4 regions of the Paenibacillus enshidis genome follow, and region 4 is predicted to be linked to each of the others. Evidence: predicted binding sites of a transcription regulator. Region 4 holds the regulator's gene; each other region holds the start of a gene.
The links. The regulator Rex, encoded in region 4, represses fermentation and respiration genes when NADH is low (regulators of the CRP and FNR family bind a similar motif). The targets are predictions, from matches to a motif close to TTGTGAAATATTTCACAA.

Region 1: the regulator Rex is predicted to act here: its motif matches at 3,359-3,376, upstream of nirB (nitrite reductase large subunit NirB).
Region 2: the regulator Rex is predicted to act here: its motif matches at 2,134-2,151, upstream of pflB (formate C-acetyltransferase).
Region 3: the regulator Rex is predicted to act here: its motif matches at 3,035-3,052, upstream of lpdD (prenylated flavin chaperone LpdD).

Annotation. Positions count from the first base shown of each region.
Region 1 covers NZ_JBHHMI010000044.1:412-6,333, forward strand. Annotated here, with positions in the region: gene ACE41H_RS24255 (hypothetical protein) at 1-351, shown strand, start outside; gene nirD (nitrite reductase small subunit NirD) at 480-794, opposite strand; gene nirB (nitrite reductase large subunit NirB) at 834-3,260, opposite strand; gene ACE41H_RS24270 (winged helix-turn-helix transcriptional regulator) at 3,434-3,751, opposite strand; gene ACE41H_RS24275 (ThuA domain-containing protein) at 3,928-4,656, opposite strand; gene ACE41H_RS24280 (sugar phosphate isomerase/epimerase family protein) at 4,690-5,658, opposite strand; gene ACE41H_RS24285 (Gfo/Idh/MocA family protein) at 5,722-5,922, opposite strand, start outside.
Region 2 covers NZ_JBHHMI010000015.1:70,297-76,218, forward strand. Annotated here, with positions in the region: gene pflB (formate C-acetyltransferase) at 1-2,064, opposite strand, end outside; gene adhE (bifunctional acetaldehyde-CoA/alcohol dehydrogenase) at 2,246-4,867, opposite strand; gene ACE41H_RS16710 (Crp/Fnr family transcriptional regulator) at 5,334-5,922, shown strand, end outside.
Region 3 covers NZ_JBHHMI010000010.1:163,638-169,559, reverse strand. Annotated here, with positions in the region: gene ACE41H_RS13700 (amino acid ABC transporter substrate-binding protein) at 1-695, shown strand, start outside; gene ACE41H_RS13695 (amino acid ABC transporter permease) at 761-1,429, shown strand; gene ACE41H_RS13690 (amino acid ABC transporter ATP-binding protein) at 1,443-2,189, shown strand; gene lpdD (prenylated flavin chaperone LpdD) at 2,430-2,774, opposite strand; partial or broken gene ACE41H_RS13680 (SulP family inorganic anion transporter) at 3,157-4,392, shown strand; gene ACE41H_RS13675 (S8 family serine peptidase) at 4,981-5,922, shown strand, end outside.
Region 4 covers NZ_JBHHMI010000002.1:289,829-295,750, reverse strand. Annotated here, with positions in the region: gene panD (aspartate 1-decarboxylase) at 1-121, shown strand, start outside; gene ACE41H_RS03920 (hypothetical protein) at 232-882, shown strand; gene dinG (ATP-dependent DNA helicase DinG, 3'-5' exoribonuclease type) at 1,046-3,907, shown strand; gene ACE41H_RS03910 (redox-sensing transcriptional repressor Rex) at 3,951-4,604, shown strand; gene ACE41H_RS03905 (amidohydrolase) at 4,591-5,892, shown strand.

The DNA of each region.
Region 1 (5,922 bases), on a different contig from region 4:
CAAAACAATCTAAGAGAGCTCTGTCCTGCGTGCTCTGCCCAAATGGACCGGCAGCTCGACCTCTGCTTCGATCATTTGTGGCGTCATCCGGCCGCTACTGTCGAGGAAGTGTGCGAAGCAGCAGGTGTATCGCTCCCCCTCATGACAGTGTGGGTGAAGAACGGCAAATTCCCCAGTGTCTACAAAAACCTGTCTTATCCCTGTGAATCATGCCAGCAGCCGGTTCATACAGGCCGTTTGTGCCCATCCTGCAGCGGAATGTTCAGCGAAGCGGCCAGACAGATTGAAGCCCACCTGCCGCGCCGGTTTCATTCAGGCACGTATAAAGTGGCAGGACGTGCGAGGATCTGAATATGCAAAACCAATACAAAAAAGAGGAAAGTCTCCGCCGTTAGACAATGGGACATTCCTCTTTCAAGCCAAACTATTCATTTTTCCAAGCCAAGCTATCCATTACATGTTTCAGTGCTTGCATTGATTTATTGCGGTATGGAAAGCACAACCTGGCCGTCCCGCAGCTGCACAGGATAAGTCTGCACCTTTCCATGGTCTGGAGCCTGCACTTTGCCCGATTCAAGATCAATCTTCCAATCATATAATGGATCATAAATAAAATGGCCTGATACGATAGCCTCCGCAAGCGGCCCTCCCTTTGGGTGCGGGTTGCGGTTATCAACCGCATACACCTGCTCGTCCAAGGTTCGGAAGATGGCAATCTCCCGGCCAGGAAGCTGAATAACCCGCCCGATCCGCTGCTGAAACTCCTCTATGAAGCCAACCGTAACTGTTTGCATGAAATCTCCTCCTGTTGATGTGCTCTTGTCTTCTTACACCTATAACACCGGCTCTTTATGCTCAAACAGTATATCTCGCTTGTGCGGATCATGCAGCAGCTTCTTCCAGGGATCTTCAACCTGGGCAAGGGCGAGCTCGATGCGTTCCATGAGGGCTTTCCGGTTCGAACTATCTTCCACAACCTGGGCCCGGATGGTGTCAAGCCCCATCCGCTCCACCCATTCAGAGGTGCGTTCCAAATAATTGGCCGTCTCACGATACAGCTGCATGACGGCGCCGCAGATTTCCACCAGTTCATCGTCGGACTTTACCTTGCAGAGCGAATCGGCTAGCCGGGACTTGATCCCCCCATTGCCGCCGATAAAGATTTCCCAGCCCCCGTCATTGCCGACGATCCCGATATCCTTGGTGCAGGACTCGGCGCAGTTACGCGGGCAGCCGTTGACGGCAAGCTTCAGCTTCGCCGGGAAATCAAGGCGTTCAAACTTGCGCTCCAGTAGCGCTCCCATACCCATGGAATCCTGTGTTCCAAACCGGCAGAACTGGGAGCCGACACAGGTTTTCACCGTACGCAGCGATTTAGCGTATGCATAACCGGAAGGCATATCCAGCTCCGCCCATACCTTGGGCAGGTCTTCCTTTTTCACGCCGATCAGGTCCAGCCGTTGACCGCCTGTCACCTTGACGACCTTGACATCATATTTTAACGATACATCCGCAATCCGCTTTAGCTCTTCCGGCGTAGTTACACCGCCATACATGCGGGGAACGACCGTGAATGTCCCGTCTTTCTGAATATTGGCGCTCATACGTTCATTGACAAAGCGGGATTCCGCTTCATCCTCATACATATCAGGATAAATCATGCCGAGGTAATAGTTCAGGGCAGGCCGGCATTTGGAGCAGCCTTCCGGCTGGGACCAGCCCAGCACATGCATTACTTCCCGGACAGTCTGCAGTCCCTTCGCTTTGATCTCTGCCACGATTTCATCCCGGCCCATCGCTGTACAGCCGCAAATCCCTTTTTTGGCCGCAGCTGCAAAACCGTCCCCAAGCACATATTTGAGAATATCCTCCACGACCGGCTTACAGCCGCCGCATGAACGGGTAGCCCCGGTACAAGCTTTAATCTCATCCACAGTAGTCAAACCTTGCTCCGTAATCACCTGCACAATCGCCTGTTTGGTCACCCCGTTGCAGCCGCATACGATTTCATCGTCAGCCATCGTTTCCACCGAAGCTGCCTTGGCCCCGCCTCCACAGCAGCCGGTTCCCATAATGGAACCATAGATCTCATCATTCATCTCAGCCTGCTGCCGCACCAGCTTCTGCAGATTTGCGGCTTCGCTCACATCTCCGAACAGCACGGCGCCGACGATTTGATTGCCGCGCAGCAGCACCTTTTTATAGGTCCGCTTCCAGTCGTCTTTTGCCGAAATGACCGTATGCTCGTCTGTATCCATAAATTCTCCCGCCGAAAAGACATCCACGCCCGAAATTTTCAGCTTGGTCGCCACAACAGAGCCCTCATATGGCTTCGTATCCACTCCGCATAAGCGCTTGGCCAGTACGAGGCCCTGCTCGAACAGCGGCGCTACGAGACCATAACACACACCTCTATGCTCGACACACTCGCCCACGGCGTATACGTCAGGCAGAGAGGTCTGCATGTAATCGTCCACGACAATACCCCGGTTGACCTTCATCCCGCTTCCGGCAGCTACCGCCGTATTCGGCTGAATACCTACTGCCATAACCACAAAATCCGCATCCAGACGACTGCCATCCTTAAACAGCAGGCCGCTCACCCGCTGCTCGCCTGTTATTTCCACGGTCTGTTTGCCCATGGCAAATTTGATGCCCTGACGTTCCAGTTCAGCTTGCAGCATGGATGAGGCATTGTGATCCAGCTGCCGCTCCATCAGGTTCTCCATCAAATGAACGACGGTTACATCCATGCCCAGACTGACAAGCCCCTTCGCAGCCTCCAGACCAAGCAGCCCCCCGCCGATGACGGCGGCCTTGCGGTAAGAGGAGGCAGCTTCCCTCATCCGTTGACAATCCGCAATATCCCTGAAACCGACAACACCATCCTTGTCAATGCCGGGGATAGGCAGCATAAACGGCTTCGAGCCTGTGGCAATGATCAGCTTGTCATACGGGATTTCCAGCCCTGACCCTGTATGAACCTTGCGGGCCTCAGCGTCGATCCGCGTCACCGTCGTCCCTGTATGAAGCTGTATGCCATGCTGCTTATACCAGCTCCAATCGTTCAAGACAATATCGTCAATGGTCTTCGTGCCTTCAAGAACGTAGGAAAGCATGATCCGGTTATAGTTCGGATGCGGCTCACTGCCAATAACCTGAATATCATAACGACCGCCAAGCTTAATCATTTGCTCCAGCATTCCAATGCCTGCCATTCCATTGCCGACGACAACCAGCTTCTCCCGTGTCCCACTCACGTGAATGCCTCCCCTGAAGCGATGCTGCTTCTAAGCCTTGTATCTAACATCGCTTGTAATCTCGTTAAGGCAAGTATAACGAAAGGATTAAATTTTATTTGTGATTAAAATCACAAATAAAACAAAAAAGAGCCTCGGCAGGCTCTCCGTTGTGTTGCGCTATTTAATTCAGATTATTCTACCCATTCTTCTGCCCAGAATTGGATTTGCTCCATAACGGGACGAAGCGCGCAACCTTTGGGTGTCAGCTCATACTCAATACGTACCGGAGTTTCCGGATAAACATGCCGTATCAGGATGCCCTCGCTCTCCAAATCCTTCATCCGTTCCGACAGCATCTTATCGCTCATGGACGGAATCCGATTGGAGATATCCTTGAACCTCTTCGGCCCACTCATTAAGGACTGGATGATAAGCCCGTTCCACCGTTTTCCCAAAAAAGAAAATGCCGTTTCAAACCTCGGGCACATTCCTTGCTGTTGACCCTCCATTATTTTCACCTCTTTGCAAGTCCGTATCATATACTTTCATTTTGTTAGTATATATCATGTTAGCATATTTTATGTGCAATTAAAAGGAGTTGCGAGTATTTTCGCCATTACTCACAAATCTGCATATAAAAAAACAGGCGGGGCCCCTGGGGCTCCGCCATAATATGCTCCGTTGTTTAGACCAGAATTTCTTTGAAAGGACGCACCGGCTCGGACTTCCCAAACACGGGCTGTGCGTTGTGCGCCGGATATGCCCATTTTACCGCGTTGGAGATTACTTTCAGAACTTCCGGCTTGTAGTACGTTGGATACGTTTCATGGCCGGGACGGAAGTAGAAGATCTTGCCGCTTCCCCGGCGGAACGTACAGCCGCTGCGGAACACCTCTCCGCCCTCGAAGTTGCTTACAAACACCAGCTCATCCGGTGTTGGAATATCGAAAAATTCACCGTACATTTCTTCCTGATCCAGCACGATTTTGGAATCGATTCCTTCTGCAATCGGATGGGACGGATTCACACACCAGATAATCTCCTGTTCTCCCGCTTCCCTCCATTTCAGATCACAGCTGGTTCCCATCAATGCCTTGAACGGTTTGGAGAAATGTCCCGAATGCAGGACGATGAATCCCATGCCTTGCTGGACACGCCGAACGACCTTGGCTGTAATTTCATCACTGACACGGTCATGGGCCATATGCCCCCACCAGATCAGCACATCCGTCGTATTCAGCACCTCGTCAGTCAGCCCGTGCTCAGGCTCGTCAAGCGTAGCGGTCCGGATGGCAAAGCCCTCACCGGCCAGCCCGTCGGCAATCGCCTTGTGCAGTCCGTCCGGATATACCGCTTTAACCTCATCGTGAATTTTTTCATGGACATATTCGTTCCAGATGGTGACGTTGATCATAAGCCTTGTTCCCCCTAATTGTTTAAAACCCACTTACACCCACCACATATCTCCCAAGGGTTCATCCATGATGATGGGCTGAAGATTTTGGACAGCTTTTGTAAAGCCCTCTTCAATCGACATTAAACCGTCTTCATGCTCAATACTTACTACATAATCATAACCGACCAGCCGCAGTGCGCTTAAAATATCAGCCCAAGTCTTCATATCATGACCGTATCCTACGGTCCGGAACTGCCAGGCACGGTCAAGCATTTTCGTATAGTCCTGCATATCTGTCAAACCGTATTTATTTACATTGACCGGATCAATCGTCGTATCCTTGGCATGGAAATGGTGAATGGCGTTTTCACGGCCCAAAATTTGAACCGCCTGCACCGGATCGATTCCCTGCCACCACATATGGCTCGGATCCAGGTTGGCGCCGATCACTTCACCCGCCGCCTCACGCAGGCGCAGCAGGGTTGCCGGCGTATGCACCGAGAAACCGCCGTGCAGCTCAAGGCCAATTTTCACGTTGTGGTCAGCCGCAAATTTGCCCGTTTCCGTCCAATAAGGGATGACCTTGTTCTCCCACTGCCATTTCAGGATTTCCTGATAATCATTCGGCCACGGAGCCACCGGCCAGTTTGGATACTTGGCATCCTCATGGTCTCCCGGACAGCCGGAGAAGGTGTTGACAACAGGCACCCCCAGCTTCTCCGCCAACAGTACGGAATTGATAAAATCCTCGTGGTCCGACTGTGCCGGCTTCTTCTGCGGATGCAGCGGGTTGCCGTGGCAGCTCAGCGCGCTGATGATCAGGCCGCGGGATTCCACCGCCTGTTTGAAGTTTTTAAGCGCCGTTTCATTTTCCAGCAGCTCAGCAGGGCTGCAGTGCTTGTTGCCCGGATTGCCGCCCGTGCCGATTTCGACGGCCTTTACTCCTCTGGAGGCCACAAAATCAAGCGCCTCCTCAAGCGATCTGTCGCCGAACAATACCATAAATACTCCGAGCTTCATGCCTTACTCCTCCTTGTACATATTCCGGTATATGCTGCTTAATTTGTAACAAACAGGCCTGCATTACTCAAAGTACACGGCTTTTCCTGTCCGGGCCGACTCGTAAATGGCCTCCAGAATTTCCGTAACGACAAGCGCCTGCTCCGGTTTCACCAGCGGCTCGGTATCGTTTTGCACTGCTTCCAGCCACAAGCGGGCCTCACGGTCTGCATCCGTCTCCTTTTCACCGGAGTAGAAGGCCACTCCTCCTGCTCCAAGATCGAT
Region 2 (5,922 bases), on a different contig from region 4:
CATCATGGATACCAGATTATTTTTGCGAATTTCCTCTTCTTTACCCAGTGCTTTCGGCACAATCGAGAACGTATTGGAGATGCCGTCCAAGCTGTGTTCGTACGGCAGTTTGGCTACCGAGCTGAGCGAAGCGAGCGCACCTTTTTTGTCGCGTCCGTGCATTGGATTGGCGCCGGGAGCAAACGGCTCGCCCGCTTTGCGTCCGTCCGGTGTAGTCCCCGTTTTCTTGCCATAAACCACATTGGAAGTGATTGTCAGGACCGATTGCGTCGGAATGGCATCACGATACGCCTTATGCTTGCGGATCATGCCCATAAAGCTTTCAACCAGGCCAACGGCGATGCTGTCGACACGGTCGTCATTGTTGCCGTAGCAAGGGAACTCCCCTTCAATCTCGAAATCGACGGCAATGCCCTGCTCGTTGCGGACCGGTTTCACCTTCGCGTATTTGATGGCACTCAGGGAATCGGCGGCTACGGACAGACCAGCGATGCCGCAGGCCATCGTGCGAAGGATGTCGCGGTCGTGCAGCGCCATTTCAATCCGTTCGTAGCTATACTTATCATGCATGTAGTGAATCACATTCAAGGTATTCATGTACAGTTTGGCGAGCCATTCCATCATCGGCTTGAAGCGTTTCATCACTTCCTCATAATCAAGCACCTCGGAGGTGATGGCCGGGAATTCCGGTCCGACCTGAGCCCCGGATTTTTCGTCCCTGCCGCCATTAATGGCATACAGGAGCGCTTTGGCCAGGTTGGCGCGGGCGCCGAAGAACTGCATCTGCTTGCCGATTTTCATGGCGGATACACAGCAGGCGATACCATAATCGTCGCCATAAATCGGACGCATCAGGTCATCGTTTTCGTACTGGATGGAGCTCGTTTCAATCGAAACCTTGGCGCAATATTTTTTGAACGCTTCAGGCAGCTTCTCGGACCACAATACCGTCAGGTTTGGTTCTGGAGCCGGTCCCAGGTTGTACAGGGTATGCAGGAAGCGGAAGCTGTTTTGGGTGACACGGGTTTCCCCGTTGACAGACATGCCGCCGATGGATTCCGTCACCCACGTAGGGTCGCCGCTGAACAACTGATTGTAGTCCGGTGTCCGCAGGAACTTGACGATCCGCAGCTTCATGACAAAATGGTCCACAAGCTCTTGCGCCTGCTCTTCGTTCAAGGTTCCTTCAGCCAGATCGCGCTGTACATAAATGTCCAGGAAGGAAGATACACGTCCCAGAGACATTGCGGCTCCATTTTGCTCCTTGATAGCTGCCAGATAACCAAAGTACAGCCACTGGAATGCTTCCTTCGCATTCACGGCAGGCTTGGAAATATCACAGCCGTGCTCTGCTGCCATCTGCTTCAGCTCGTTCAGCGCCCGGATCTGTTCGGACACCTCCTCACGCAGGCGGATGATTTCCTCGCTCATAGCATCTACTTCAAGGCTTTTCAACTGCTCTTGTTTATCTTGAATCAGGAAATCCACACCATACAGCGCTACCCGGCGGTAATCGCCGATAATGCGTCCACGTCCGTACGCATCCGGCAGACCTGTAATGATGCCAGCCTTACGGGCTGCTCTCATCTCATCCGTATAGGCATCAAACACGCCCTGATTATGCGTTTTGCGGATATTCGTAAATATATCTATGATATTTTGCGGGACCTCAAAGCCGTAGTCCTTGCAGGCATCGATCATCATCCGTATGCCGCCGAACGGCTGCAGGGAACGTTTGAACGGGGCATCTGTCTGCACACCGACGATTTGTTCCTTGTCCTTGTCAATGTAACCCGGTCTGTGGGAGGTGATCGTTGAAGGAGTGTTCACATCCACATCCAGCACACCGCCGTTCGCCAGCTCCTTCTTGGTCAGATCGGAAATAATCGCCCAAAGCGCCGTCGTATTAGAGGTCGGGCCAACGAGAAACTCTTCATTGCCGTAATATGGAGTAATGTTCAGCTCAATAAAATGGTTGACATTAACTTCCCGGCTCCACTTGCCATTTTTAAACCCGCGCCATCCTGATTGCTGTTCCTGTACTTCTCTCTCAATCACCGACATGTCTATCCCTCCATGATTTTGTTCAGGATCTCTTTACATTTCCATTGTAAAATAATGAAGCTTGTTCTTATGTGATAAAAATCACAATATAAGTGATTTTTATCACATAGTCTATTTCTGCCCATTTGCAGCCCAAGCCCTCCTTCATCGGGAGAGCCTGGTTGCTTGAGATCAGCCGTTATTATTGGTCAAATCGCCCATAGAAAGCGTTGCGGTACACTTCGGCCAGCTCGCTGACCAGCGGCAGCTTCGGATTGGCAGTGGTGCACTGATCCTCAAACGCGCGGTCTGCTAGATAGTCGACACGTGATTCGAAGTCTTTCGGGTCAAAGCCGAGCTGCTGGAACGACTCCTCGATGCCCAATGTTTTGTTGAGCTTGCGGATGGCGTCGATCAGGCTGTCTACCCCTTCTTCCGTCGTCCGTGCAGGCAGACCGAGAATGCGGGCAATTTCCGCATAGCGCTCATCCGCCACAAAGTGCGAATATTTAGGGAACGACGCGAATTTCGTAGGCTTCTTGGCGTTGTAACGAATGACATGCGGCATCAGAATCGCGTTAGTACGACCATGTGCAGTATGATACTGGCCGCCCCATTTATGCGCAAGGCTGTGGTTAATGCCCAGAAAGGCGTTGGCAAACGCCATGCCAGCCAGAGTGGACGCATTATGCATTTTTTCGCGCGCCAGTTTATCGCCAGTCAATGCCGATTGCTCAAGGTACTGGAACACCAGTTGGATCGCCTTGATCGCCAGACCATCGGTATAATCGCTGGCCATCACCGAGACATAGGCTTCAATCGCATGGGTCAGCACGTCCATACCGGTATCGGCGACAGCGGTTTTAGGCAGCGAATATACAAATTCAGGATCGATGATCGCCACGTCCGGAGTCAGCTCATAGTCTGCCAGCGGATATTTGGTATTGCCCAGCTTTTTGTCCGTAATCACCGCGAATGATGTGACCTCCGAGCCTGTACCCGATGTTGTCGGAATGGCTACGAATTGGGCCTTCTGGCCAAGGCGCGGATATTTATAGATCCGTTTGCGGATATCCATAAACTTCTGCTTCAGATTGTTGAAGTCGGTATCCGGATATTCATAGAAGAGCCACATGCCTTTGGCCGCGTCCATCGGGGAACCACCCCCGAGCGCGATAATGCAGTCTGGCTGGAAGCGGGCCATCATTTCCGTGCCGCGCTCCACCGTTGTTGTCGATGGGTCCGGTTCTACCTCAGAGAACACCTCGATCGCTACAGGGTTTTGGCGCTGACGCAGGTAATGCGTCACACGGTCAACATAGCCGAGCTTCACCATCATCGGGTCGGTAACGATCGCCACCCGTGTAATGTCAGGCATTTTGGCAAGATACTGTGTCGAGTTTTTCTCAAAATAAATTTTGGAAGGCACCTTGAACCACTGCATATTCACCGTACGTTTCGCCACCCTTTTCACGTTGATCAGGTTTACTGCTGATACGTTGGACGCGGTCGAGTTCCGCCCATACGATCCACAGCCCAGCGTCAGGGACGGCAGATTCGTGTTATAGATATCCCCGATGGCGCCATGGGTCGAAGGCGAGTTGACGATGATGCGGCCGGTTTGCAGACGGTTGGCAAATTTCTGGATCACTTCTTCATTATGGGAGTGGATGGCCGAAGAGTGGCCCATGCCGCCGAATTCGACGACCTGCGCCGCACGCTCGATCCCCTGTTCCGCATTTTTCACTTTATAACAGGCCAGCACCGGGCTCAGTTTTTCTGCAGACAGCGGATATTTCGGTCCTACGCCTTCCAGCTCGGCTACGATAATTTTTGTGCCTTCCGGAACAGTGATGCCGCAAATCTCAGCGATTTTCATAGCAGACTGGCCGACGATAGCCGGATTAACAGCACATTTTTCCACATTCATCGCACCGCTGGTCAGCTTGGCAGCTTCTTCCTTGTTGACGAAGTAGCAGCCGTTGGCGGTCATCAGCTTTTTCACCTGGTCGTATATGGCTTCTTCTATAATGACAGCCTGTTCTGATGCGCAGATCATGCCGTTGTCGAACGATTTCGAGAGGATGAGGTCTGTTACGGCCTGTTTGATGTCGGCGGACTTTTCGATGAAGCAGGGCACGTTGCCTGGACCAACGCCAAGCGCCGGCTTGCCGCAGCTATAAGCCGCTTTGACCATGCCTGATCCGCCGGTTGCCAGAATAAGCGCCACATCGGGATGATTCATCAGAGCATTCGTTTTATCCATGGTCGGAGCTTCAATCCACTGGATGCAGTTTTCCGGCGCTCCATGCTTGACAGCCGCTTCGAGCAAAATTCTGGCCGCTTCCTTGCTGCATTCCTGGGCGGAAGGGTGGAAACCGAAAATGATCGGGTTGCGGGTCTTGATGGAGATCAATGCTTTAAACATCGTTGTGGATGTCGGATTCGTGACCGGAGTTATCCCCATAATAATGCCGACCGGCTCAGCAATTTTCTGAAAGCTGTCAAAATCGTTATCTTCGATAATACCTACCGTTTTGTTATATTTAATGTTGTGGTAGATATATTCGGTAGCAAAGATGTTCTTCGTAATTTTATCCTCATACACACCACGTCCGGTTTCTTCAACGGCTTTTTTCGCCAAATACATATGCTTATCCAAGCCTGCAAGCGCCATCGCCTGCACAATTTCGTCGATCTGCTCCTGGGTCATATCCATGAACGCCTTTTGTGCGGCATTCGCCTTGTCAATCAATGTCTGGATATACTGCTCTGCCGTCTGCTGTGTTTCCGCCGCTTTTGCTGCCTCATTTTTTACGGCCATTCCCCTCATCCTCCTGATCACTTTGGATTGGCTCCTCTTGATGAACTGATCTTAGCACCCTGCCAAATCCTCAAGTGTGATGTTTTTAACAAAATTTAAATAAATTTTGAATTCATTAGTGAAAATATTCACATTAAACGATGCACTCAATTGCTCCTCAGGTAACGCTGCTTCCGAAACTTTTCATTTGCAACATGGTTCTCATCCTCCCTGTATTTGTTTCGTTTCTCTTTACGGTTTGATCGTATCACAGCCGATATTTCAATTATGTGATTTTTTTCACAATATAATTCAAGTTTGATTTTTATTTTAGTGAAAACAATCACAAAGTTTGGAATTTCGCCACTTTTCGCCTTTCTAACAGCCCCAAAAATCACCGCCACAGGTATATAATTAATTTTGAAATACGAAAGTTGCAAATACACAGATTTGTGAAACACAGACATTAACAAAGGGGAAATGGAAGATGAGAAACCCTGAAATGGTCATCGAACACAGAGGCAATACCGTCTGCTTCTCTCCAGGAAGCTTCAATCAACTGCTCGCGGTCATGAAGGACCGGCATATTCCCGAAGGCGCTCACCTGTTTTGGGAAGGAGACACGTCGGACAAAATCTTTTACCTGAAGCAAGGCCGTGTCAAAGTTACAAAAACGACGGACGAAGGCAAAGAACTCATTCTCTATATGTATCAGACGGGCGACCTGATCGGACAGGCGGACCCTTTCTTCGGCACGAAGCACAGCTTTTCCGCCGAGGTTCTGGAAGACAGTGACGTTGGTGTGATCGATCATCATGATCTGGAGCTTCTCATTTGCCAGCACTGCGACTTTGCCATTGACTTCATGAAATGGATGGGGTCGCATCACCGGATTACGCAAACCAAATTCCGCGACCTTATGCTGTATGGCAAGCCCGGGGCCCTGTGCTCCACCCTGATCCGTCTGTACAACACTTATGGGGAGCCTCATGGCGAGCATGTAGTGATCAATAAAAAAATTACGCACACTGACCTGTCCAATATGATCGGCGCTACGCGCGAGAGCGTAAACCGTA
Region 3 (5,922 bases), on a different contig from region 4:
TTGAAGCTGTTAAAGCCAGCGGCAAGCTGCGGATCGGTACCGAAGGTACATACGCCCCCTTTACGTTTCATGATGAATCCGGCAACTTGACTGGCTTTGACGTGGATATTGCCCGGGAAGTGAGCAAACGGATCGGGGTGGAGCCGGAGTTTATCGAGACACAATGGGACGGCATGTTCGCCGGACTGGATGCCAAACGTTTTGACGTTGTGTTCAATGAAGTATCTATCAACGATGAACGTAAGGCGAAATACGATTTCTCCGATCCATACATCGTATCCAAAGCCGTGCTGATCGTACATCAGGACAACAATGATATCAAAGGTTTTGCTGATCTGAAGGGTAAAAAGTCCGCACAGTCGCTGACGAGCAACCTGACAGAAATTGCAAAGAGTAACGGCGCTGAAATCGTAGGTACAGAAGGCTTCAACCAGGCGATTGATCTGCTGCTCTCCAAGCGTGTTGATGCAACCGTCAATGACGGGTTGTCTTTCCTGGATTTGAAGACACAGCGTCCGGATGTACCGCTCAAATCGGTTGCGGAAGCCGACAATGCTGCAGAGAGCGCAGCATTGTTCAACAAAGGCAGTGATGATCTGGTGCAGGCCGTGAACAAGGCATTGGCCGATATGAAGGCTGACGGAACCTATCTGACCATTTCCAAGAAATATTTCAGTGAGGATGTTTCCAAATAAGGTCCGGGTCATCCCTGGATGATCCTCAAGGGACTGCGAATTGACTGTAAAAGGATGTCTGGCTGATGGACGATCGCAAAATACAGATATTAATCGATTCCTTTTGGCCCCTGCTTAAAGCAGGGGTTGCTTTTACGATTCCGTTGGCGCTTATTTCCTTTGCGCTCGGCTTGATCTTAGCTTTGGCTACCGCACTGGTACGGCTCTCCAATTGGAAGATCCCCAATCTGATCGCCCGCTTCTACGTATGGGTCATCCGCGGCACGCCGCTGTTGGTACAGTTGTACATTATTTTCTACGGTCTTCCTTCCATCGGAGTTGTGCTGAATCCGTTTCTTGCCGCCATCATCGGTTTTACGCTGAGCGTGGGGGCTTATAATTCGGAGATTTTCCGGGCTGCGATCCAGTCCATTCCGACAGGGCAATGGGAGGCGGCCTCCTCATTGGGCATGACGAGGGCGCAGGCGTTGCGCCGTGTCATTTTGCCTCAGGCTGCGCGTGTATCGGTGCCACCACTCGGAAACTCATTTATCAGTCTGGTGAAGGATACATCACTTGCAGCCACTATTACCTATATAGAGATGTTTCGCGCGTCACAGCAGATTTCGGCGACTACGTATGAACCGCTGCTTGTATACACTGAAGCCGGTGTGATTTATCTGGCATTCAGCTCGGTGCTGTCTGCGCTGCAGAATTATCTCGAAAAACGGACAAGCCGTCATGCTGTCAAATAAGGAGAGGGTGCCGATGATCGAGATCCGCAATTTGCATAAATCGTTCGGCCCGCTGCAGGTGCTGAAGGGAGTAGATCTGACGCTGGAGAAGGGCAAGGTGCTTGTTATTATCGGTCCCTCGGGGTCGGGCAAAACAACGCTGCTGCGCTGTCTTAATCTGCTGGAGGTTCCTGATCAGGGGACACTTGGACTGGGAGGGCTGTCGCTGAGCTTTGGAGCGAAGCTGAAGAAAGAAGATGTGCTGGCTTTGCGCCAGAAAACAGGCATGGTGTTCCAATCGTATAACCTGTTTCCACACATGACTGTTGTACAGAATGTGATGGAAGGGCCTGTGACCGTGCAGAAGAAGGATAGAACGGAAGCCCGGACACGTGCTCTGGAGCTGTTGGGCAAGGTTGGGTTGGCTGAAAAGGCCGATGCCTACCCGCATCAGCTGTCCGGAGGGCAGCAGCAGCGAGTCGGTATTGCCCGGGCAATGGCAATGGAGCCTGAAGTGCTTTTGTTCGATGAGCCGACTTCAGCGCTTGATCCTGAGCTTGTCGGCGAAGTGCTGAAAGTCATGAAGCAACTGGCGTCCGAAGGGCGGACGATGGTGGTCGTGACCCATGAAATGAAGTTTGCCGCCGATGTGGCGGATAAAGTCATTTTTATGGACGAAGGTCACATCGTTGAACAAGGGCCGCCACAGCAAGTGCTCGGCAATCCGACCAGTTCGCGGGCAGTGCAGTTCCTGCGACGCATCAGCGGGCAGGAGGAGTAAATTGAATATGGTAAAAGGCTGTCTATCAAGCATTATTAGCTTGGAGGCAGCTTTTTTGTTCATAAAAGTGTTCATTAAAAATAAGTTCAAAACCGAAATCGGTTGAGCGGGGACAAGTGCGATAGCGGTTGAACGCTCCGAGAACGAACCATTCCGCCAATCGCAGTTGCCTTTCGTCAACTCGCAAGGTTCCTCGGACAGCCTCGATGGCTATGAAGTCCCAGGCTTACTCAGTCAGGCTTATTTCCCGTTCAGAAGATTGATCAATTCATCCCCGAGGCTGACGCCCATTTCTGTAAGCTGTTTGATCTCCTCGGCAGTAATGTCGTCCAAATGCGCGCCGCAGCAGATGGCGAAATTCCCGCGGAACTGCTTGCGCAGGCGGACGGCGATTTCCTCGGTAATGTAGAACTCCTTGTGGTTTTGCAGCTGCACCGTTTGCAGCGGCTCCAGCCGGGCACCTGCGGTGATGGTCCCCAAATGGGGACGGTCGCCCCCGGACAGCAGCACGACCACGTCCTCGCCCATAAAATAAGCATCCAGTACAAGCCTGATCCGGCCTGCCGTTCTCTCCAAATGAATCATAAAAGCTGCTCCCCTTCACTACAGCACTCAGGCCCATCCACCCAACCGCATTAGTTTTGTATCTGCTTATAAATCATATATTACCTTGCTTCTTTCACGGCAGCCAGCGGCTTGCATTCATGAAACGAAATTCCCTTTCTTTTCATATTGTGTAAAAATAAAAAAACCGCAGACTCATCGTCCGCGGCTGCAGGTCATTGCGTATTCGCCTCTTAATGACAATGTGTAGAAGATGTCAGCCCTGGTTATTCATTTTTTTGGTGTGATATAAATCACAGTGACATGCGGAGGTAAGTGCTATTTTCAAAGTTAGGTCTTGTGGGAGCCGGAGGCCGGTCCTTCGTTTTCCTGCGAAAAAAAGAGACAAAGAAGGTTATCCGGAATGAAGTGGACGGGAAGATACGAGAGCTTCAGCGCAACTGGTTTGCGCAAAGACTTGGCTTCAGGCTTGATCGTAGCGGTCGTGGCGGTGCCGCTGGGAATGGCCTTTGCCATCGCTTCGGGCGTGAAGCCCGAATACGGGCTGTACACCACGATTATTGCAGGCATTCTGATTTCGCTGCTGGGAGGTTCAAAGTTTCAGATCGGTGGCCCTACGGGAGCGTTTATCCCCGTATTGCTGGCGATCGTGATGCAGTATGGATATGAATATCTGTTAATCGCGGGCCTTATGGCTGGCGTACTGCTTGTTTTGATGGGAGTATTCAAGCTCGGAAGCTTGATCCGCTTTATTCCCCTGCCGGTCACGGTAGGTTTTACGAGTGGAATTGCGGTGATCATATTCAGCGGCCAGATCGCCAGCTTTCTCGGGCTGAAGGGCGTCGAGCGGCATGAGAGCTTTATTTTGAGCATGAAGGAAATCGCGCTGCACTTGCCTTCGTTTAACCTATACAGTATCTTGACGGCCAGCCTCAGCCTGACGGCCATGCTGCTTGTGGCGAAATATGCGTCGAAAATCCCGGCCTCCCTGGCTGGTCTGGCTTTATCGACCGCTGCTGCGGTCTGGCTGTTTCCGGGGAAGGTGGAAACTATCGGTTCCGCCTATGGAGCTATCAGTTCAGCGCTGCCAGGACTGTATTTTCCCGCACTGACATGGGAGACGATGCTGATGATGCTGCCCTCCGCGCTGGTAATCGCGCTCTTAGGGGGCGTAGAATCTTTACTGTCCGCCGTTGTGGCAGACAATATGACCGGTTCACGCCATAACAGCAACCGGGAGCTGATCGGTCAAGGGATTGCCAATATCGTAACCCCGCTGTTTGGGGGAATTCCGGCCACAGGGGCCATCGCACGTACAGCCACAAATATTAAAAACGGTGCTGTTTCTCCTTTTTCAGGCATCATTCACGGAGTAGTGGTGCTGCTTATTGTTATGCTCTTTGCGCGCTATGCGTCTTTTATCCCGCTGGCGGGCATGGCCCCGATTTTGATGGTGGTGGCATGGAATATGAGTGAACGGCAACATTTCATGCAAATTTTGCGCCTGCGGAATGGGGATTCTGTAGTGCTCTGCCTGACCTTTCTGCTGACGGTTTTCACCACATTGATCATGGCTGTGGGAACGGGCATCCTTCTGGCGGGAATATTGTATATCCGCGGACAGGGAAGCCTTGCGTCTGCACTGCAGGCTTTTCGTCAACAAAGCTCGTCACAGACGGCCGTGCAAGTGGAGAAACCCCGCACACACCGGATACGCTAACTAAAATTCGAGTTTGTTTGACGGTTGTTTTCGATGGAATGATGATGTTATAGAAAATAACGAATGAAGATAGAAAATTTCTATTCGGCTTCCATAGCGCACTGAGAATTTGCGTGAAGGGAGCCTTCTTTCGTCATAATTCCTACGAAAAATGAGAGTGAAGTGTAGAAAAACACCCCTTTTATAGGTCTTTATGATCATTATAAAATGAGAAAAAAGTATCAAAATCATATAAATTTCCAAAATAGAGCTTGCCTGGTGTCAACATGATAACTATACTGACTTTAGTGGTAACTGAATTTTCCAATTTCATCTTTTCATTTCCAAACTTTCACCTTTTCAACTCTTCTTTTTCTTCTCTCAGTATTTCCCTCCATGATCGGCTCTCAATGCTTCAACTCTATTTGACAAATTCATAGACTCTTGAAGGAGGTGATTCAGGCAAAGAATGACCTGCACGCCGGAACATGTCATTTGTCATAATCCAAGTAAAAGGAGTGGAGAAGTTTGTTTAAATTCCGTAAAAGAAACAAGCCCTTTACCGTTGGAGTGGCCATCCTCATGACATTTTCGCTGATACAGCCGGCTTATGCCGAGACGACGTCCGACAGACCTTATCTGAGCATGAAATCCGATTCCTCGGCTGCTGTGGCAGAACCCAAGGTTGCTTCCAAGCTGACACAGCAGTTTGAAGAGGACAAGTTCGTGACCTATCTGGTCAAAATGAAGGAACAAACCGATACCGCGGCCGTGTCCGAGAAGGCCTTGCAGAGATCGACGCTGACGCGTGAAACCCCGTCTGCGGCGAAGCTTTCCGTAAGAAGCTCTGTAGTCAGTTCTCTCCGAGAGACGGCTTCCCGCACGCAGTACGGATTGGAGGAATTTTTGCAGAAGGAGCAGGCCAAGGGAAGCGTTCAGGAATATAAAAGCTTCTTTATCGTGAATTCCATGGCGGTTACGAGCACCAAGGAAGTGATGGAGCAAATCGCCCTGCAGCCGGAAGTAGAGAAAATTTTGCCGAACGAAACCCGGTATTTGCATGCCCCGGCTCCCGGCGCAGTTGAAGTCAAGGACGAATCTGCGGTTGAGGCTGATACCAAGGGAGCAGCTGGTTCCGCAGAAGGGGTACCGGCTGTACTGGATGAGGACCGTATTTCAGCAGTTGATTCGGCTGGGCTTAAGACCACCGAGGTTGATCCCGAGACAGTCGAATGGAATATTGCTCAAATCAATGCCCCCGAGGTATGGGAAAAAGGCATTGATGGCACGGGGATCGTGGTAGCCAATATGGATACCGGGGTAGAGCTCTCCCACCCGGCACTGAGCAGCAAGTGGCGCGGATATGATGCTGCAGGCAATATTGCAGATGCTGAGCTCAACTGGTTCGATCCTCATAGCGGTGCTGATCTGCCGGCAGATACGAACGGCCATGGGACGCATACGATGGGC
Region 4 (5,922 bases):
TTCTTATGCAGCCATGACCAATGAAGAAGCCAGGACCTATAAACCGACCGTCGTATTTGTGGACGGGGACAACCGTCCGATACAGACGATGCAGAAGGAAACACATGCGACGGTCATGTAATCGATGGGAGTGCGGATGAAAAGAGCTCTTTGGGCGAAAAATGTGACTGTACACTCATGGCGCTTAAAGCCGCAGGCCAGCAATGGCCGCAGTGGAGGAATCATTTTTCCATGAAGGGTGGGATGCACAATATGCTCCGGCATGTATTCGCAGAAATGAACGGCATGTTAGATGAAATTGTGAAGCAATACCCTTCGGCTCAAGGACCCCGCAAGGAAGAGCTCCTCCAAAAATGGAACCTGCTCCGTCGCATGAGTGATTCCATTATGGATGAGTGGCTGGCTTTTGAAGAGAAAATGGGAAAACTGGTCGGAAGCGGAATATTGCAATCCGCCGATGATGCGCCCATGTTACCCGAAATGGGCCATGAAGCGTTTATCCGTGGCCAGGGCTATTACAGACTGATGATGTACCCGGAGGCGCTTGCCCAGTTTGGAGAGGTTGCCGAATTTTATCCTCAAAGCCTGCTGATCCAAATGTACGCGGCCATGTCGCATATGCATTTGAATCAGCTGGAGGAAGCGGAATCGTTGTTTCATTATTCCCTTGGCCTGACAGAGAGCGGTCAGATCAAGGCGGCTATTTATAATGCTCTCGGCTGCGTACGGGCGAAAAAGAATCAACCCGAGCAGGCTGTGCAGCATTTTATGCTGGCGCTGCAGCTTGATCCTGCGCTGAATGAAGCGCGCCATAATATGGAGACATACCGCTCGGACCCCGGGCGACTGCGCTACAGCAGCCATTTCATGGCCTATATGTGAAACGTAACGCCTAATGAGCGATGCCTGCGTGCATCGCTTTTTGCTTGTTTCATGTTCAAAGAGCCCATCTTCTGATATGCTGTATGTATTACAGACCGGGTTATCCCACCCGGTTCATTGTTTCAAATAAACTCAAAGACTGAATGAGGGGATCAGGCTCAAGATGAAGTTTGCCGTATTGGATTTTGAAACGACAGGAACCCAGTCTGCCGATGATATCATTCAGGTCGGACTGGCTATTATAGATCATGATTACAGCATTTCACAGGTATATGCTTCCTATGTCAATCCGGGAAGGCCGATTCCGCCCTTTATTACGGGATTAACGGGCATCACGGACGCGGATGTAGAGAACGGTCCTTCTCTGGAGGACATGATGGTCGAACTTGTCCCCCTGCTGAATGATGTTGTGCTCGTTGGACATAACGTCGCATTTGACTTTAACTTTTTGCAAAATGCCCTTGACCGCTGCGGATACTTGCCTTTCAGCGGGCGTATTCTGGATACGATGGACTTTCTCAAGATTCTGTTTCCGTCCTTATCCTCCTATCAGCTGGGCTTTGTCGCGGCCGATTTCGGGATCGTTCATGACCGTCCGCACCAGGCGGACAGCGACGCGCTTGTTACGGCTGAGGTATTTCTCAAATGCCTTGATGAGTTGAATGCCCTCCCGGTTCTTGCCGTACAGAGGCTTAGTGATTTGTTCGCGGAGGAGGACAGCGACCTGGCCTGGTTTTTCGACGGAATCAGGGAGCAGAAGGAAAGAGAGCCGGTGCAGGAGCTGGAGGGGCATACGTATTACCGCCAGTTTGCCCTTAAAGTGGATGACTGGACGGATATTGAGCCGCCACGCAGCGAGCCTGGCGATAATCCGTTGTCAGGCGTGAGCTTTGACGAGTACATGGAGCAAGTGCAGGAGCGGCTGCGGACGTCCCTATCCCATTACGAGGCGCGGGAGTCGCAGAACCAGATGATCGAGAGCGTCATGACGGCGCTCAGTGAAGAGAAACATTTGCTCATTGAGGCTGGAACCGGTACGGGGAAATCACTTGGATATATGCTCCCCTCGCTGTATCACAGCGTCAGGAACGGGGAAAAAGTGATGATCAGCACCCACACCATCAACCTGCAGGAGCAGCTGCGGGAAAGGGATATTCCGCTGCTCACACGCGCGGTCCCGTTTCCTTTCCGGGCGGCCGTGTTCAAGGGCAGGGGCCATTATTTGTGTCTGCGTAAATTTGAACATAAAATAAACAGAAGAGATTTCGTAACCCCGAAGGAAGATTTGCTCACAGCTGCACAGATGATAGTGTGGCTTGCGCAAACCGAAACCGGGGATGATGAGGAACTGAACCTCGGCAGCCGTGGCGGGGACTTCTGGGAAACGGTGGCCAGCGACTCCGACTCCTGCCTTGGCAGACAATGCCCATGGTTCCGCAAATGTTATTACCATAGAGCACGCCAGGAAGCCGGAACCGCAGATGTTGTGGTCACCAACCACTCCAAGCTGTTCACGGATGTCAAAGCCAGCCATCAACTGCTTCCCGCATATGAGCATCTGATTATTGACGAGGCGCATCATCTGGAAGAGGTGGCAGGCAAGCATCTGGGCATGCATATGAAATATTTCACGTTCGTCCATGCGCTGACCCGTTTGTTCAAGGACAGCAAGAACGGGCAGCTGCCCGTCCTGCGCCAGCAGCTTATGTCTTCCGGGCACGAGAAGGCCACGGAATGGGCGTATGTGATCGACAGCCTGTATCCGGCGATGGTGGAGGTTAAGGAGACCTGGGATAAGCTCAGCGATATGCTTTTCGGCATGCTGCCTGAACGGAGTGACGCTCCCCCGGGGGAGACCGGACAGTTCTCGGCTCGTCTCAAGCCTTCCGATAAACCAAAGGGTTGGACGGAGGCGGAGCAACTGGAAAATCAGATTTATGTTGCGCTTGGCGAGATCGTCCGCAAGGGAGACAAAATGTTGCAGGAAATCAAGGACGAGCAGGACGATTACGGTTCCGAGAGTCTGGTAACCGATATTACAGGGCTGGTTAAAGATTTGGCTGCCTTCCGTGACAGCCTGCGCTTTTTTATCAAAATGGATGATCTGACCACTGTATACTGGCTTGAAGCCAGCGGCCAATTTAAAGGGAAATCGTTGCAGTTTTACGCCGTGCCGGTGGATGTCAGCCAGCAGTTGAAGGAGATGTTTTTTGACAAGAAAAAAAGCGTTGTGCTCACCTCCGCAACCTTGTCCGTAGACAAATCATTCCAATATATGATCGACCAGCTCGGTCTTCAGGAGGCTGCGGAGGAGGGCGGTCTGCTTACCTCCCTGCTGCCTTCCCCGTTCAACTATCGGGAGCAGGCGCTGCTTGTCATCCCGCGGGATTTTCCGAGCGTAAAAGGAAGCGTGGGGGACGCCAGGTTCGTGGACATGCTCGTGGACTCGCTCCGCAGCGCGGCTGAGGTAACTCAGGGACGGATGCTTGTCCTCTTTACCTCGTACCGGATGCTCAAGCAGGTATACGAGCCGCTGAAGGAGGCGCTTGCTTCGAGTAAAATTACGGTGCTGGGGCAGGGTATGGATAGCGGCAGCCGCAGCAAGCTGACACGAAGGTTTCAGGAAGCCAAGGCGTCCGTGCTGCTCGGTACAAGCAGCTTCTGGGAGGGTGTCGATATTCCCGGAGAGGCTTTGACCTGTCTGGCTATTGTCAGACTGCCTTTTCAGCCGCCGAACAGCCCGTTGCTGGAGGCGAAGAGCGAACTGCTCCAGGAGCAGAAGAAGAACCCGTTCATGAAACTGTCCGTGCCGCAGGCGGTCATCCGCTTCAAGCAGGGCTTCGGACGCCTCGTCCGTACGGCCAAGGACCGTGGAGTAGTCATCGTGTATGATACCCGTGTCATCGAATCTTATTACGGAAAGCACTTCCTCTACTCACTGCCGGGACCGAAAATAGAGCATATGCAGACCGAGCAGATGGTGCCCCGGATTTCCGAATGGCTTCATACGGAAGCGGGCAGCTAAGCTCATTACGATTCATTAGTCCGTGAATTTAGGAGGATTATGCATGAAAGCAGATAAAATATCCGAAGCTGTGGTGCGCAGGCTGCCCGTCTACCTGCGCTACCTGAACGAGCTTCATAAACGGGAGGTCACCACGGTTTCATCCCAGGAGCTGGGGCAGAAGCTGGACCTGAATCCGGCGCAGATCCGCAAGGACCTGGCTTATTTCGGTGATTTCGGACGCAAGGGAATCGGCTACGATGTGATGTATCTGATCGATAAAATACGCCATATACTCAAAATAGACCAGCAAATCAACGTTGCGCTGGTGGGGGCTGGTAATCTCGGGCAGGCGCTGTCCAATTACAACGCTTATTTAAAGGATAATATGAAAATCGTGGCAGTCTTCGATTCCTCGCCAGCCAAGATCGGGCGGCAAATCAACACCCTGACCGTGCAGCCGATGGAGGAGCTGAGAGATACGGTCAGAAAGCTGCACATCCGGATCGGCATTATCACTGTACCGGATTTTGAAGCCCAGCATGTGGCTGACGAGATGATCGGGAGCGGGATAGAGGCGATTCTGAATTTTGCGCCAACTATCATCAAAGCCCCTGCGCATATTCGCATTCATGCGACGGACTTTACGACAGACCTGCTGAGCCTGGCCTATTACCTGGAGAACGGAAAGGATGACAATGAAGATGACGACCAATAAATGGCTGATAAAAAATGGGGCATATGCGGTGAACCGTGATGAAAAAGCGGTTGTCCACGGCTACATGATCATTGAAGACAGCCGGATCACCTATATCGGAGAAGAGCTGCCCGCAGGAGAGGAAGCCACAGAGGTGGTAGACGGCACAGGACTGCTTTTTCTGCCAGGTCTGATCAACACGCACGGCCATGCCGCCATGTCGCTGCTGCGCGGCTACGGAGACGATATGGTGCTGCAGGAATGGCTGCAAACGAAGATGTGGCCGATGGAAGCCAAATTCACCGCCTCGGATGTGTACTGGGGGACGTCGCTGTCTGTGCTTGAAATGCTCAAGGGAGGCACGACCGCTTTTCTGGATATGTATGACCATATGGATGAAGTGGCCAAAGTGGTCGAGCAATCCGGCATCCGCGCCAGCCTGATGCGCGGCGCCATCGGTCTATGCTCGGAAGAGGAGCAGCGTGCCAAGCTGGCGGAGGCGGTAGCCTTTGCGAAAAACTGGCACGGGCAAGCCGGCGGCCGCATTACGGCCATGATGTCTCCGCACGCGCCGTATACCTGCCCGCCAGCTTTTATTGAGCAGTTCGTGCAGGCGGCCCATGACCTCAATCTGCCGCTTCACACCCACATGTCGGAAACGGCCGCCGAGGTGGAGCAGAACGTGCGTGAATACGGTCTTCGCCCTGTTGCACATCTGGATAAGCTGGGCTTCTTCTCCCGGCCTTCCCTGGTTGCGCATGCCGTCCATTTGAATGATGAAGAGATTGCCCTGCTCGCCGAGCGCAAGGTGGCCGTTTCCCACAATCCGGGAAGCAACCTCAAGCTGGCCAGCGGTGTAGCGCGGGTGACAGACCTGCTTAAAGCGGGGGTAATCGTGTCGCTCGGAACAGATGGTCCGGCAAGCAACAACAATCTGGACATGTTCGAGGAAATGCGGTTGGCCGCTTTGATTCATAAGGGAGTTACAGGCGACCCGACGGCGGTCCCGGCGGGCGAGGCCCTGCGCATGGCTACGGAATATGGTGCGAAATCGATTGCCCTGAAGGAAGTGGGAGCGCTCGCCGCAGGCAACAAGGCCGATTTTATTGCCCTGAATATGGATCAGCCGCATTTTCTGCCGAAAACGGATTTGGTTTCCCATGCTGTGTACTCGGCCAGCGCCAAGGATGTTCTGCACGTCTGGGTGGACGGCCGTCAGGTTGTCAAGAACGGTGAATGCCTGACCATGGATGAGGAGCGGATCAAGCACGAAGCGCAAGCGGCGTTTACCGGCTTGCTCTCTCGCTGATCAAACCACACCATCGGAAAGGAAGCTTGG